DNA from 3 places in the Desulfovibrio sp. UIB00 genome. Region 2 is predicted to be linked to each of the others. Evidence: predicted binding sites of a transcription regulator. Region 2 holds the regulator's gene; each other region holds the start of a gene.
What was found. The regulator sigma-54, encoded in region 2, starts transcription at its own class of promoters, with help from an activator protein. The targets are predictions, from matches to a motif close to CTGGCACGGNNNNTGCTT.
Positions count from the first base shown of each region.

Region 1: a site for sigma-54 is predicted at 1,744-1,761, ahead of JMF94_RS10980 (DVU0150 family protein). Genes of this name have one in related genera too.
Region 3: a site for sigma-54 is predicted at 2,182-2,199, ahead of nifH (nitrogenase iron protein). Genes of this name have one in related genera too.

Region 1 is NZ_JAETXJ010000006.1:147,231-151,384, reverse strand. It holds gene JMF94_RS10985 (sigma 54-interacting transcriptional regulator) at 1-1,617, opposite strand, end outside; gene JMF94_RS10980 (DVU0150 family protein) at 1,870-2,175, shown strand; gene JMF94_RS10975 (sulfite exporter TauE/SafE family protein) at 2,193-3,257, shown strand; gene JMF94_RS10970 (DUF4881 domain-containing protein) at 3,271-3,867, shown strand; gene JMF94_RS10965 (hypothetical protein) at 3,961-4,154, shown strand, end outside.
Region 2 is NZ_JAETXJ010000009.1:116,413-120,566, reverse strand. It holds gene JMF94_RS13350 (PTS sugar transporter subunit IIA) at 1-41, opposite strand, end outside; gene rapZ (RNase adapter RapZ) at 75-1,025, opposite strand; gene raiA (ribosome-associated translation inhibitor RaiA) at 1,211-1,750, opposite strand; gene rpoN (RNA polymerase factor sigma-54) at 1,787-3,211, opposite strand; gene JMF94_RS13330 (hypothetical protein) at 3,288-3,479, opposite strand; gene JMF94_RS13325 (CTP synthase) at 3,507-4,154, opposite strand, start outside.
Region 3 is NZ_JAETXJ010000001.1:428,032-432,185, reverse strand. It holds gene anfD (nitrogenase iron-iron protein, alpha chain) at 1-58, opposite strand, end outside; gene JMF94_RS01900 (P-II family nitrogen regulator) at 202-573, opposite strand; gene JMF94_RS01895 (P-II family nitrogen regulator) at 650-967, opposite strand; gene JMF94_RS15040 (hypothetical protein) at 997-1,125, opposite strand; gene nifH (nitrogenase iron protein) at 1,280-2,107, opposite strand; gene JMF94_RS01885 (Fe-only nitrogenase accessory AnfO family protein) at 2,663-3,367, shown strand; gene JMF94_RS01880 (sigma-54 dependent transcriptional regulator) at 3,380-4,154, opposite strand, start outside.

The DNA.
Region 1 (4,154 bases), on a different contig from region 2:
TTCGTCCAGCGCGCCGCAATTGATGGTAATGAACGGCCCTGCGGCCCGAGCACTGAGCCTGTGGATGGCCTCGGAAACCAGCTCCTTGCCTGTGCCGGTTTCGCCCACAACCAGCACATCGGCCATCACCTGCGAAGCCTTGCGAACATTGTCGCACAGGGCAAGCATGGCTGGCGATGTGCCAATAAGGCTGTTGACTGGCAGGTCTTCGGGATGCGGCAGATCTTCCACTGGCTCGCGCTGCTGCTGGGCATCATCCTCAGCGGCGCGCAGGCGGCGCGCCTCGGCGGCAAAGCGCAAGCGCTCAAGCAGGGTGTTGATGCCGGCCTTCAGTTGTTCCAGTTCTCGCGGCAGTTGGGGCATATCTATATTCTTGTCGGTCCCTTCGGCGTTGCAGCGTTCAAGCTCCGCTGTTACGGCGTTGAGCGATCTGCCCGTCTGCCGCGCCAGCCACCAAAGGCTCAGACCCAAAAGCAGCATACCGCCAACAAAGGCCCCAACATAGATGCCCATGAGCTGTACGCCCGTGCGTGTGGTGGTAAAGCTGGTGTCCAGTACCGCCAAACCGCCCAATATTATTGTTTCCTGCGAAGCAGGGCTGAAGGTTACAGGGACATAACTGACCCTCTCCACCCTCATCTGGCTGCTGCTCCACAGAGAGCTGTTTTCAGAAAGGGGAAGCTGGCCTGACTTGCCCTCCTGCACATCGGATACCATGCTCCAATAATTGATGTGCTCGGGGCCAGGCCGGAATGCGGTGTTAAATCCAGGCCTGCCAAAATCACCAAGAAAGCCTGCGCGTACTGCATCTGTGCCCAGGCTGCGCTGAGCCAGACCAGCATCCGGAGCTTCGGACTGAAAGAGCATCCAGCCATCGCGGTCAAAAAAAAGTGTACGCACGCGCCCCTCATCGCCTGATGCGGCAATGGGGGCATTGGGGCCGGAGTAAGTGGACAGGATATCCCGCAGCTCCCTCAGATCCAGAGAAAGCATCAGGTAGCCGGCAAACGTGCCTTCCGCATCATGAACCGGAGTGGAAAAGCGCAGCACATACAAGGTGATATTCTGGTTGCTGCCCTTAACCGGCACCATGGAGTAGGTCACTTCAACGGGCTGGGCAACGCTGACGTGCCCGGCACGGTGTTCCGAGGCAATGGAGTGGAAGGGACCGGTGGGGCTGGCAAGTGCCTGCCGCATGGGAACATTGATGATATCCCCGCCCGTGTTGACAAGCAGATAGCGGTTGTCTGGTGCCAGACCCTCAAAAGCCAGTTCCCTGTATCGCAAGCCACCGGCCTTGGCGCGGAATTTGAGCCGGTTGGCCATGTCTTTTTGATCCATGGAACCAGCGGCGAGAATAAGAAGCTGATTGCGCGTTTCGTCCAGCGCCTGCTCCAGCGCAAGGCTCATTGCCTGTGATTGAAGCTGTGCATTGCGCGCAATTGCGCGATCAAGAATGGCCTCGATGCTGCTGCCCGTGGCAGTAAAAATAATCAGCAGCACGAGCGCCAGCAGGGGCAAACCCAGCATCAGCATACGGCTTGCAAGGCTGCGATTCATAAAGAATGCCGTGAACTCCAGTGAGCTGCCCTGGGGAAGTGTTCTGTGTAAGCGCATGGTGCTCCCCTATTTTGTGCAAAAAAGCGCAATCTTGGAGCTGAGTATAAAAAACATTCCCCCTCGTGACAAGATTTTTCGCGCAAAAATAGAAAAAAAGGCGCAATTTCAGGCAATAATTATGCAATGGCACAGCCTTTGCTAATACTTTCACATTCGAGGCAACGAGGCGGTGCCTGCCCCCGACGGGAGTCATCGCAACATGGGTAAGTGGTTGAAGTGGAGATGTCACATTTTGATGTGGAGGAAGTTATGAAAAGGATGCAGAGGCTCTGGACATGGCTTACAGGTTGCGCGCTGCTGGTTGCGGCATTGCCCGGCGCGGCCCTGGCTGCTGGCGGCGGCAAGGTTGCCAACGTTGTGGTGGTCGCCGATACGCGCAAGCTTGACGGCATACTGTACTGGTGGGCTGAAATGTACAATGAAAGCCACTTCTTTTTTGCCATTCTGACTATGGCCATTATCCCGGTTACAGGTTGCATACTGGGTTGGCTGGCGGATGTCGTCATGACGCACATCGGCATTGACCTCAAGCACCGCGAATTGTCCGAAAAGTAGTCGGAAGGAGGCAAGTTATGGAATGGTTGTATATTTTGATGCCCATTTCCGGCGTGTTCATTTTCTGGCCGGGCCTTGTCATTCTTGGTTTGGGCGTTGGCATTATCGGCGGCTTTTTCGGCATGGGCGGCGCCTGGATGGTTACCCCAGGTCTGAACATTCTTGGTTTCCCCATGGCCTTCGCCATTGGTACCGACGTGGCGCAGATGGCGGGTAAATCGCTTATCTCCACCATGCGGCACGGCAAGTTCGGCAACGTTGACTACGGCTTGGGCCTGACCATGCTGTTTGGTACCATCGTGGGCGTGGAAGTTGGCGCGCAGATGGTCATGTGGCTGGAACGCCTTGGTTCCGTCGACAAGGTTGTGCGCTGGTTGTACGTTGTCCTGCTTGTGCTGCTGGCATGGCTTGTATTTCACGATATCGCCGCTCGCCGCAGAAAGGAACGCGAAGCCAAGGCCCAGAACAAGGAACTTGATCACGCGGCAACTGGCGTTGACTGGGCCTCCCGCCTGCACGCCATCAAGATTCCGCCTGTGTTCCACTTCAAGCAGGCCAACATCACCTGCTCCGCATGGCTGCCCATCTTCGTCAGCTTCTTCACCGGCTGGCTGGCTGGTATCCTCGGCATCGGCGGCGGTCTTATCCGCATGCCCGCCCTGGTGTATCTTGTCGGCTGCCCCACCCATCTGGCGGTGGGTACGGACCTCTTTGAAGTCGCCATCTCCGGTCTCTACGGCACGGCTTCGTACGCATACAAGGGCCGCGTGGAACTGCTTGCCGCTCTCATCATGCTGTGCGGCGCGGCCATCGGCGCGCAGATCGGCGTTGTCGCCACCAAGTATGTAAAGGGTTACGGCATCCGCTTCGTGTTCGGCCTGGCCGTTATCGGCTGCCTCATCTCGGTTGTGTGCAAGCTGGTTGAAGCTGAATTCCCGGCATGGGGCTGGCTGCTTGGCCCGGCTGCTACGATCGACGTGCTCGGCTTCGTGTCGGCTATCTCCCTTTACATAACCGTCAAGATGGTACAGGGCGCCAAGGCGGAAATTGCCGCCAAGAAGAACCAGCCCGCGGCCAACTAGAAGGAGACCCGCCATGAAGATTCGTAACCTGATGCTTATGCTGGCGATGGCCTTCTCTGTTGCACTGCTCACCGGCTGCAACTTCGACGGAGGCGTGGAACAGGGACGCTGCGTGGCCTTTGATGCCACAGCCAAAACCCTCACCATTGTGGTGGACGTGACGCACGATCAGTTTAACCCGCACTACAGCGGCGGCACGCATACCTTCAAGCTGCCTGTGGAATCCAAAGACATGGGCCCGACCCCCAGCGTGGGTGGCCGCCTGATGATCGATCTGGTCAAGAACACCGTGCTTATCTATGACCAGAAGACCAACAGCGTGCGCGAACTGGCCGTGCAGTTCACCGATGTGGAAAAGAACGTCGGCTCCGACCATCCCAAGGTCAAGGGCAAGACCTTCCCCATTATCGACAAGGATCAGCAGACCGTCACCGTGTACTCTGGACGCCAGAAGTCTTTGATCACCTTCAAGATTCCTGCTGAAGCCCAGGATTACCCGGCCTATGTATGGACCGCTGGCGACGAAATGCGCATTGCCTACCGCAACGCCGACAAGGCCCAGTCCATGCGCATCATGAACGTGTCCAAGACCAACATCTTCAAGAAGTAAACCCCCAGGGTGCCTACCCCCACCCTGCGCGCCGGAGCGGTTCGCCCCGCTCCGGCGCACCTCGGGTGGACAAACACACTCAGGAGAGCATCAATGAACAGTTACCGTCAGACCCTCTATTCCAGCATAATCCGGGTTGCGGCCAACGCAGTCATGGTTGGCGCGATCTTTGTGGGCATGTATCAGTCGGCCCACAGTTCTGGGGCCTCGGAACTGGTGTTCTGCGCATGGTTTTTTGGCATCACGGTGCCTACGTGGGCAGGGGCCTTCTGGCTTACCAAAAAGGT
Region 2 (4,154 bases):
AGAATGATTCCAACCTGAGTCTTCTTGTTTTCGTCCGTCATGACAACCTCACGCAACAGAACGTGCCAGCTTTTTTAGCCAAGTTCAAGGTGCCGATGCTCCAGAAAAGCCGGATAATCAGCCTGCCGCAGCGCCTGTAAAATTTCTTCGGCCATTGCCACAGAGCGGTGGCGGCCGCCGGTACAGCCCACGGCCACGGTTATGCGGTAGCGGCCTTCGGCCTCCATGAGCGGCAGCATAAAAAACAGCAGATCAACCAGCTTGTCGCGATATTCGCGGGCATGGGGCGAATTGAACACATAGTCGGCAACGGGTTTGTCCTTGCCGCTCATGGGCCGCAGCTCTTCCACAAAATAGGGATTTGCCAGAAAACGCAGGTCAAAAACCAGATCAGCCTCACGCGGCACACCATATTTGAAACCGAAAGAAATCACGTTGACCCTGATGGCCCGCAGCTTGCCCTTGTTGCCGCTCCAGCGCTTCTGAATGGCGCGCCGCAGGTCGTGGATGGAGAAACGCGAGGTGTCGATGACCAGATCAGCCATTTCACGCAGGGGGCGCAGGCTGCTGCGCTCTGCCAGCAGCGCCGCCTCAAGGCCCATGCCCTCGCGCTCCAGCGGATGCGGGCGGCGGGTCGAGGCATAGCGGCGAATGAGTTCCTGATTGTTGGCCTCAAGAAAAAGCAGCATGGGGCGGATGTTTTTGCCCGCGAGCATGCTCAGGCAATCGTTGATATCTTCCACAAAATTGCTCTGGCGCAGATCCATACCCAGAGCAATACCCTTGAAGTGGCTCATGGAGGGGCGCGACATCATGTCCACCATTTCCATGACAAGGCTCACGGGCAGCCCATCGACCACAAAATGGCCCATGTCTTCAAAAACCTTGAGCGCTGTGCTTTTGCCAGCGCCGGAAAGGCCCGTGACAATGCACACCTGCACATCCACGCCGGGAACGGGCGCGTCGGCATCAGGCTTTGCGGCAAGGGTGGAATCTGTGGCGGGTATCTGCGCGGAATCCTTCATGACATTCGCCTCTTCGGGGTCAGATCGCCGTTTGCAGCCGGGGTTGTACGCCACAGGCTTCTGACGGACGTTGCCAAATCCGCGCCGCGCTCAAGCCCAGGTGAGGGCCATTGCGCGGCAACCGGCAGGGGGTGCGCCTGAGACGGGGGCGAGCCGTTGCCAGCCCGCCCCCTCATTATGAACGATTACAACACGGGGTCAATGAGGGCATAGCCGTTCACCTTGGTGCGGTATACCACATTGATGCGGTTGTTTTCTGCATTAAAGAACACCAGAAACTCGCTGCCGATGGAATCAAGCTGCATGAGCGCTTCATCCAGATGCAGGGGCTTGGTGGCGAGGCGGTCGGTGCCGTCAACGGGCTGCTGCACGTCGGCTTCGGCATCGAGGTTGTAGGTAAACACGTCCACATCCGTATTGCGGGCGTGCCGCCGCTGGGCCTTTACGCGGGCCACCTGGCGCTTGATCTGCGATTCAACCTTGTCTGTCACAAGGTCAATGGCGGCGTACATGTCCGAAGTCTGCTCCGTGGCGTTGATGTGCAGGCCTTCGCCCGTAACGGTCACTTCGCAGCGATGACGGAACTTGTCGACTGTCAGCACAACGACAACTTCAAGGCCAGAGGCCTTGCCAAAAAACCGTCCCAGCTTTTCCATGCGGCGACGGGCATACTTCTTCAGATGTTCGGAGGCTTCAAAGTTCTTGAAAGCAAATGAGATGTTCATAAGTTCCTCCTAAGTATTGAGCCACTCGACGGGGAATCAGAAATGCTCCTTGCGCCTTGACGAAGATGGAATATCAAGCGCCGTGCGGTATTTTGCCACCGTGCGCCGCGCAATATTGACCTTGAGACGCTCCTTGAGCATTTCGCCGATACGCTCATCGCTGAGGGGGGATCGGGTATCTTCCTCAGAGATGAATTTCTTGATCAGAGCCTTGACGCTTTCTGAGCCTACCTGGCTTCCGTCATCGAGTTCAAGGCCGCTGTTAAAGAAAAACTTCAATTCAAAGATGCCGTGGGGCGTTGCCACATACTTGTTGGTGGTAATGCGGCTCACCGTTGATTCGTGCATGCTGATGTCGTCAGCAATATCCTTGAGAATGAGCGGCGCGAGCTTGGTCACGCCGTCTTCAAAAAATGGCTGCTGGTGGCGCACAATGCTTTCCATAACCTTATAAAGCGTGCGCTGGCGCTGATACAGGCTCTTGATAAGCCATGAGGCGGAGCGGATCTTTTCTGCGCAGTAGTCCTTTTCCTTCTCAGAGCCGCCAATGTTCATCTGGCTCATGGCCGAAAGCTGCAACTGGGGCAGGCCGTCATCATTGAGCAAAATCACAAATTCATCGCCCATCTTGTACAAATAGGCATCGGGGCTTACGTAGGTTGGCTCGCCGCCGCCAAAACTTGCGCCGGGCAATGGGTCAAGGCTCTGGATGATATCCAGATACTCCTTGAGCTCTTCCATATCGAGCTTGAACTTGCGCAGCAGGGGCTTGTAGCGCTTGGCCTCGAGGTCTTCGAGGTGCGATTCTACCAGCTCCACGAGGATTGGGTCGCGGGCGTAATTGAGGCTCTTGATCTGCACCATCAGGCATTCGCGCGCATCGCGCGCGGCAACGCCGATGGGATCAAAAAGCTGCACCCTCTCAAGCACGGGCAGCACTGCCTCGGGCGCGACCTGGGCCATTTCGGCCACTTCTTCAATGCTGGCTTGCAGGTACCCGGCGGAGGAGAGGTTGCCGATAATGACCTCGCCAATGGCCTTCTGCTCTTCTGTCAGCGACGAAAGGCGCAACTGCCAGAAAAGATGCCCCTCAAGGGTGGGCTTGGCCGCATATCGGGCTTCGAGAGGCGAAATTTCTTCGGCAAGTTCAAACTCGCGCGACTGCGAAAGGCGGGGGGTGCTGGCAAACTCACCGAGGTAATCTTCCCAGTCGGCGTCCTTGGCCAGTTCCCTGTCGTACACTTCCTCCTTTGGGGCTTCGCGGCTTTCCTCGTGCTGCTCCTGGGAGGCATCGTCCGTAAGTGAAGATTCTTCGAGAAAGGGGTTTTCAAGCAGTTCCTGCTGCACAGTTTCCAGAAGTTCCACGCGTGAGAGTTGCAACAGCTTGATTGCCTGCTGCAATTGCGGGGTCATTACCAGTTGCTGTGACAGCTTAAGTTGCTGCCGTAGTTCCAGTGCCATGTGTGCTCTTTTGCCTTAACTAGCCATAGGACTATAGACTTATCTGTTTACAAGTACTGTGCCACATCTGCAAAAATTATGCAATAGCTAACAGTTGCAAGATCAGGTTCGCGGTATCGCCAACCAGCAGCAAAGGCTGCCAGCGCCAAAAATCCAGATTTGGCGCAGCATTTGCGCCGTTGAAAATAATCTGCGCACCAAAAAAGGGGAAGGCAATGCCCTCCCCTTTTTGCGCGATTTTGCGATACCCAAGCTTGGTGAAAATCAAAAAGCCTCGCTGCGTTAGCGCCGCTAATTACACCTTGGCGAACTTTTTCGCCGCTCCGATAAATTCGCGGAACAGCGGATGCGCGTTCATGGGCCGGGACTTGAATTCGGGATGGAACTGGCAGCCAAGGAACCAGGGGTGGTTCTTCAGCTCAATGATTTCCACAAGCGAATCGTCAGGGGCGGTGCCGCTGAAAACCATGCCCTTTTCGCCCAGCATTTCCTTGAAGGCATTGTTGAATTCGTAGCGATGGCGGTGACGTTCATCAACCATGCCCTTCTTGTAGGCCACAAAGGCCTTGGTATCGGGCTGCACCTTGCAGGGGTAGGAGCCAAGGCGCATGGTGCCGCCCTTGTCGCTGCCCGCGTCGCGTTTTTCAACGTTCTTGGTGCGGAAGTCGAACCACTCGGTCATAAGGTAGATGACCTTGTGATCAGAAAGCGGGTTGAATTCTTCCGAATTGGCGTCATCAAGGTTTGCCACGTGGCGGGCAAATTCGATAACCGCGCACTGCATGCCAAGGCAGATGCCAAAGAAGGGAATGTTGTTTTCACGCGCATAACGGATGGCGGCAATCTTGCCTTCCACGCCGCGATATCCAAAGCCGCCGGGCACAAGAATACCATGACAGCCCTTGAAGGATTCCGCACAGTTGCTTTCGTCCACATTCTCGGA
Region 3 (4,154 bases), on a different contig from region 2:
CTGCGTGCTTTTCCCGCTCGGGGATGCATTCGCTGCATTTGAAAAGATGGTATGGCATATCAGTATCCTTTACGCGGCCTAGAGCCGTTTGCGAATGAAATGAGGTAACTGCTCTGCGCGGATTTTTCTGAAAATCCTTGCCGCGAAATGCGCGCAGGCAAGCTTTGCCTGCCGTAAGCGAGCATTTCATGTGTACATGCTCTAGAGTATGGCCGCCGTGCCCATTTCGCCGGTACGCACCCGCAGGGCCTGTTCAACCGGGCACACAATGATCTTGCCATCGCCGATGCCGCCCGTCTGGTTGATCTTGATGATGGTGTTCACGACCCTGTCCAGCATGTTGGCGGGAACCACAATGGAGAGCAGCCGCTTGGGGACGTACATCATGCCTTTGTAGCTCCCCATGCCGCGCACGATGGGGCTTATCTCCACTGAAACCTCTTCGGCTATGCCCTTCTGCTTGCCCCGCCCGAATACGGGGATGACGCTCATGCCCGGGAAGCCCATGCGATCCAGGGCTTTTTTTGTGGCCGTCACCTTGTTGGGACGGATAATGGCGATAATCTCCTTCATGGCGAGCTCCTGAACTGTATTGCCTCAATGCTGTATAAAAGCGCCTTGGCGGCGGGCAAAAGCAATTGCTGTTGCGCTAGATGCCTTCCTGCCCGGTGCGGATGGTCAGCACCCGCTCCACCGATGACACAAAAACCTTGCCATCGCCAAAATTGCCCGTGTTGGCATAGCTCTGCACAAGTTGCAGCACCTGATCCACGTGCTCGTCCTCCACCACCATCATGAGCAGATTTTTGGGCAGCTCGTCGTAGTGAACGCTGCCGCTGTCCAGTCCTTTCTGTTTGCCACGCCCAAAGGCCTGAATTTTTGTCAGGGCCACAAAACCCGATGCGGCAAGCCCTTCCACCACATTTTCGGTGCTCTCTGGACGAACGATGGCTCGTACCATTTTCATTGGCGGCTCCTTTGGAGTTGTTGATGCTGTCATTTCCGCTCAAATTTTTTCATGCGCGCTTGCGTTGCCAAAAGCGTCATTTGTTCACTGGCAAGAAAAATGTCCGTTTCAGGCTTCAGGCCGCGTTGGGCATTCGATGCATTTTTGTTTTCCTGCAAGGATGGCAAGCCTTTTATGCAGGGAGTGTACTCTCGCTTTAGCCGTTGCGACAACGGAAGCTACGGATAAAGACAGCAACGCTACGGTACTCGACCGGAATAAAAGGCGAGCCAGACGCAGCAGGGAACGAAAAGGCGCGAATGCCCGCGCGGCCTAGTCGGCAATGCCGTACTTCACGACCATCGCCTCCAACTGATCCATCGACAGCGGCTGGGGAATAACGAAGTTCTGGTTGTTGATGATCTTTTCTGCCAGTTCGCTGTATTCCTTGGCCTGATTCTGGCTGTCGTCATATTCGGTCACGGTTTTTTTGTTAAATTCGGCCTTCTGCACGATGTTGTCGCGGGGCACAAAGTGGATCATCTGCGTGCCGATAGAGGCGGTGAATTCTTCAAGAAATTCCTTTTCGCGGTCTACGTTACGGCTGTTGCAAATGATGCCGCCAAGGCGCACGCCGCTCTGCTTGGCGTACTTGAGCAGGCCCTTGCAGATGTTGTTGGCGGCGTAGATGGCCATCATTTCACCAGAGGCCACGATGTAGACTTCCTGCGCCTTGCCGTCGCGGATGGGCATGGCGAAACCGCCGCACACCACGTCGCCGAGCACGTCAAAGAAAACGAAATCAAGATCATCAGTGTACGCGCCCTGATTTTCCATCAGGTCAATGGCCGTGATAACGCCTCGGCCAGCACAGCCCACGCCCGGTTCCGGGCCGCCAGATTCCACGCAGAGGATGTCGTGAAAGCCCTTCTTGACCACCTTGTCCAGAGTCACTTTTTCCGCACCCACGGCGCGCAGGGTGTCCATGAGCGATTCCTGCGGCTTGCCGCCCAGAATCAGGCGGGTGGAGTCGGCCTTGGGGTCGCAGCCGTGGATAAAAATCTTCTTCCCGTGAAAATGGGCCATGGCCGCAGCCGTGTTCTGGGTTGTGGTGGACTTGCCGATGCCGCCCTTTCCGTAAATGGCTATCTTGCGAGGCATAACGCATTCTCCCGCCGTCTTCCGGCTGTTTTGACCAGGGACAAGGCGTCTCTGGCACCGTGTATGCCCCTCTTGTGCATCGGCTGTGCCATTGTGGAAGATTTTTAATTTAACGTTTTAAAACGAATAGTTATGGAAACTATGCTTAATCACGCTTTGCAACATGCGTACGCAAGCGTACAAAGCACCGCTTTTTTGGACAGATTGGTACATTTAACAAATACATATGTAATTTCAGTATATTACTAAATCCCTCTTTCAAATATTTACGTGACCATGAACAATATATAAAATTTGTAATACACTAATTTATTTAACTTTATATACAATCAGCAATCACTCCCGCTTTGTTATCGAGTCATAACTTTGTACGCAGGTGGAACGTACCTGCTCCGCGCCCGATGCAGGCAGAGAGCGCGCAGTGATGTAGACATTAATAATAGTGTTATTTCAGCATGTTATTTGTAAATCTTTTCAAGCGCATGGATATTGCAATGGCAATGCATATGAAAGGCCGGACTGCTTTGAGGCCCTGCCACAACAGACGGAGAGCATATGCAAGGTTTACTCGACGGCTCGCGGATTGCGGTTTTTCACGATGATTCAGGCGCGCTGGCAGCGCCCACAGCGGCCAGTGCGGTGGCGGTGTATGTGCGGGGGGAACACAACTGGAGCGAAGGCAAAAGGCACAGTTTCAGCCTGACCCAAGGCGCTGGTTTGAGCGAACTGCGCGAACAGATGCAAACACTGGCCGCCAATCTGGGAGATTGCCGCATTGTGGTGGGTGCGGAAGACCATGGCGCGCCCTACGGTGTGCTGGACAAGATGGGATTTTACATCTGTATGATGGACAGATTTGAGGCAGAAGCTCTGGAAGGAGTGCGCAAGGGGGTGTTGGCCGCAGTACAGCAGGCGACCCGCCCACAGTGCGGCATGCTGCCCACAAGCAGACCGCGAGAAATAGCACCGGGGCGTTTTTTTCTGGACATGTGCGAGGCCAAGCTGACCGACCCTCTGTTCACAGCCAGAGAATCCATCTTGGTATTTGTTGAAACCGCGCCCTTTGAGCAGTTGCAGATCAAGTGCGACCACGAACCGCGCTGGCTGCCCAGCTTTGCGCTGGTGACAGGGCTTGAAATGGAAAAAGAAGAGCTGGAATCGGGCCTCATGCTGGTGACCGTGCGCCAGCCTGCAGACCGCAATGCCGATGCCCTGCTGGGGCAAAAGTGGTTTGACGGCACGGGCTGTTCTTGCGGCTAGAGCAGCACAACGTTACACGCCGTATTCCCTGAGTTTGCGCCACAGGGATGATCGGCTGATGCCCAGCATGTCTGCGGCCAGAGTGCGGTTGTCGCCCGCCAGTTCAAGGGCGTGCAGGATGTGCTGTTTTTCCATCTCTGCCAGCGGAACAAGCGGCGTTGATACGCCCGATGCTGGCGCGGCGGGCACCGATGCACCTGGCGTTGTTGCCTGGGGGCAGACTGGGGTTGCAGCCTCGGCAGGCTCTTGCCGGGCGGCAACAGCAGAAGAAAAGACGGGATCGCGGGCTGGCAGGCGGGCCGCAGCCTCGGAAACTTCCGGCGGCAGATGCGCCAGACTTATGCTGCCGCCCGGCGGACAAAAAACCGCCGCCCGCTCGAGAATATTGGCAAGTTCGCGCACGTTGCCGGGGAAGGGATACTGCCGCAGCGCATCAAGGGCGTCATCTTCAATCTCCAGCGGCACGGCCCCGCCCTGCTCCGCCAGCCGCGCAAGAAAAAACCGCGCCAGCAGTGGGATGTCCTCTGCCCTGCTGCGCAGGGGCGGCAGCTCCTGCGTTACCACGGCCACGCGGTAATACAGATCACGCCGGAAGCGCCCTGCCTCCACCTCTTCCTTAAGGTTGCGGTTGGTGGCGGCGATGATGCGCACGTCCACGGGTATATCCACGGTGCCGCCCACGCGGCGCAGGTTCTGCTCCTGCAGAACACGCAGCAGCTTGACCTGCATGCCCGCCGGCATTTCACCCATCTCGTCCAGAAACAGCGTACCTCCGCTGGCGGCTTCA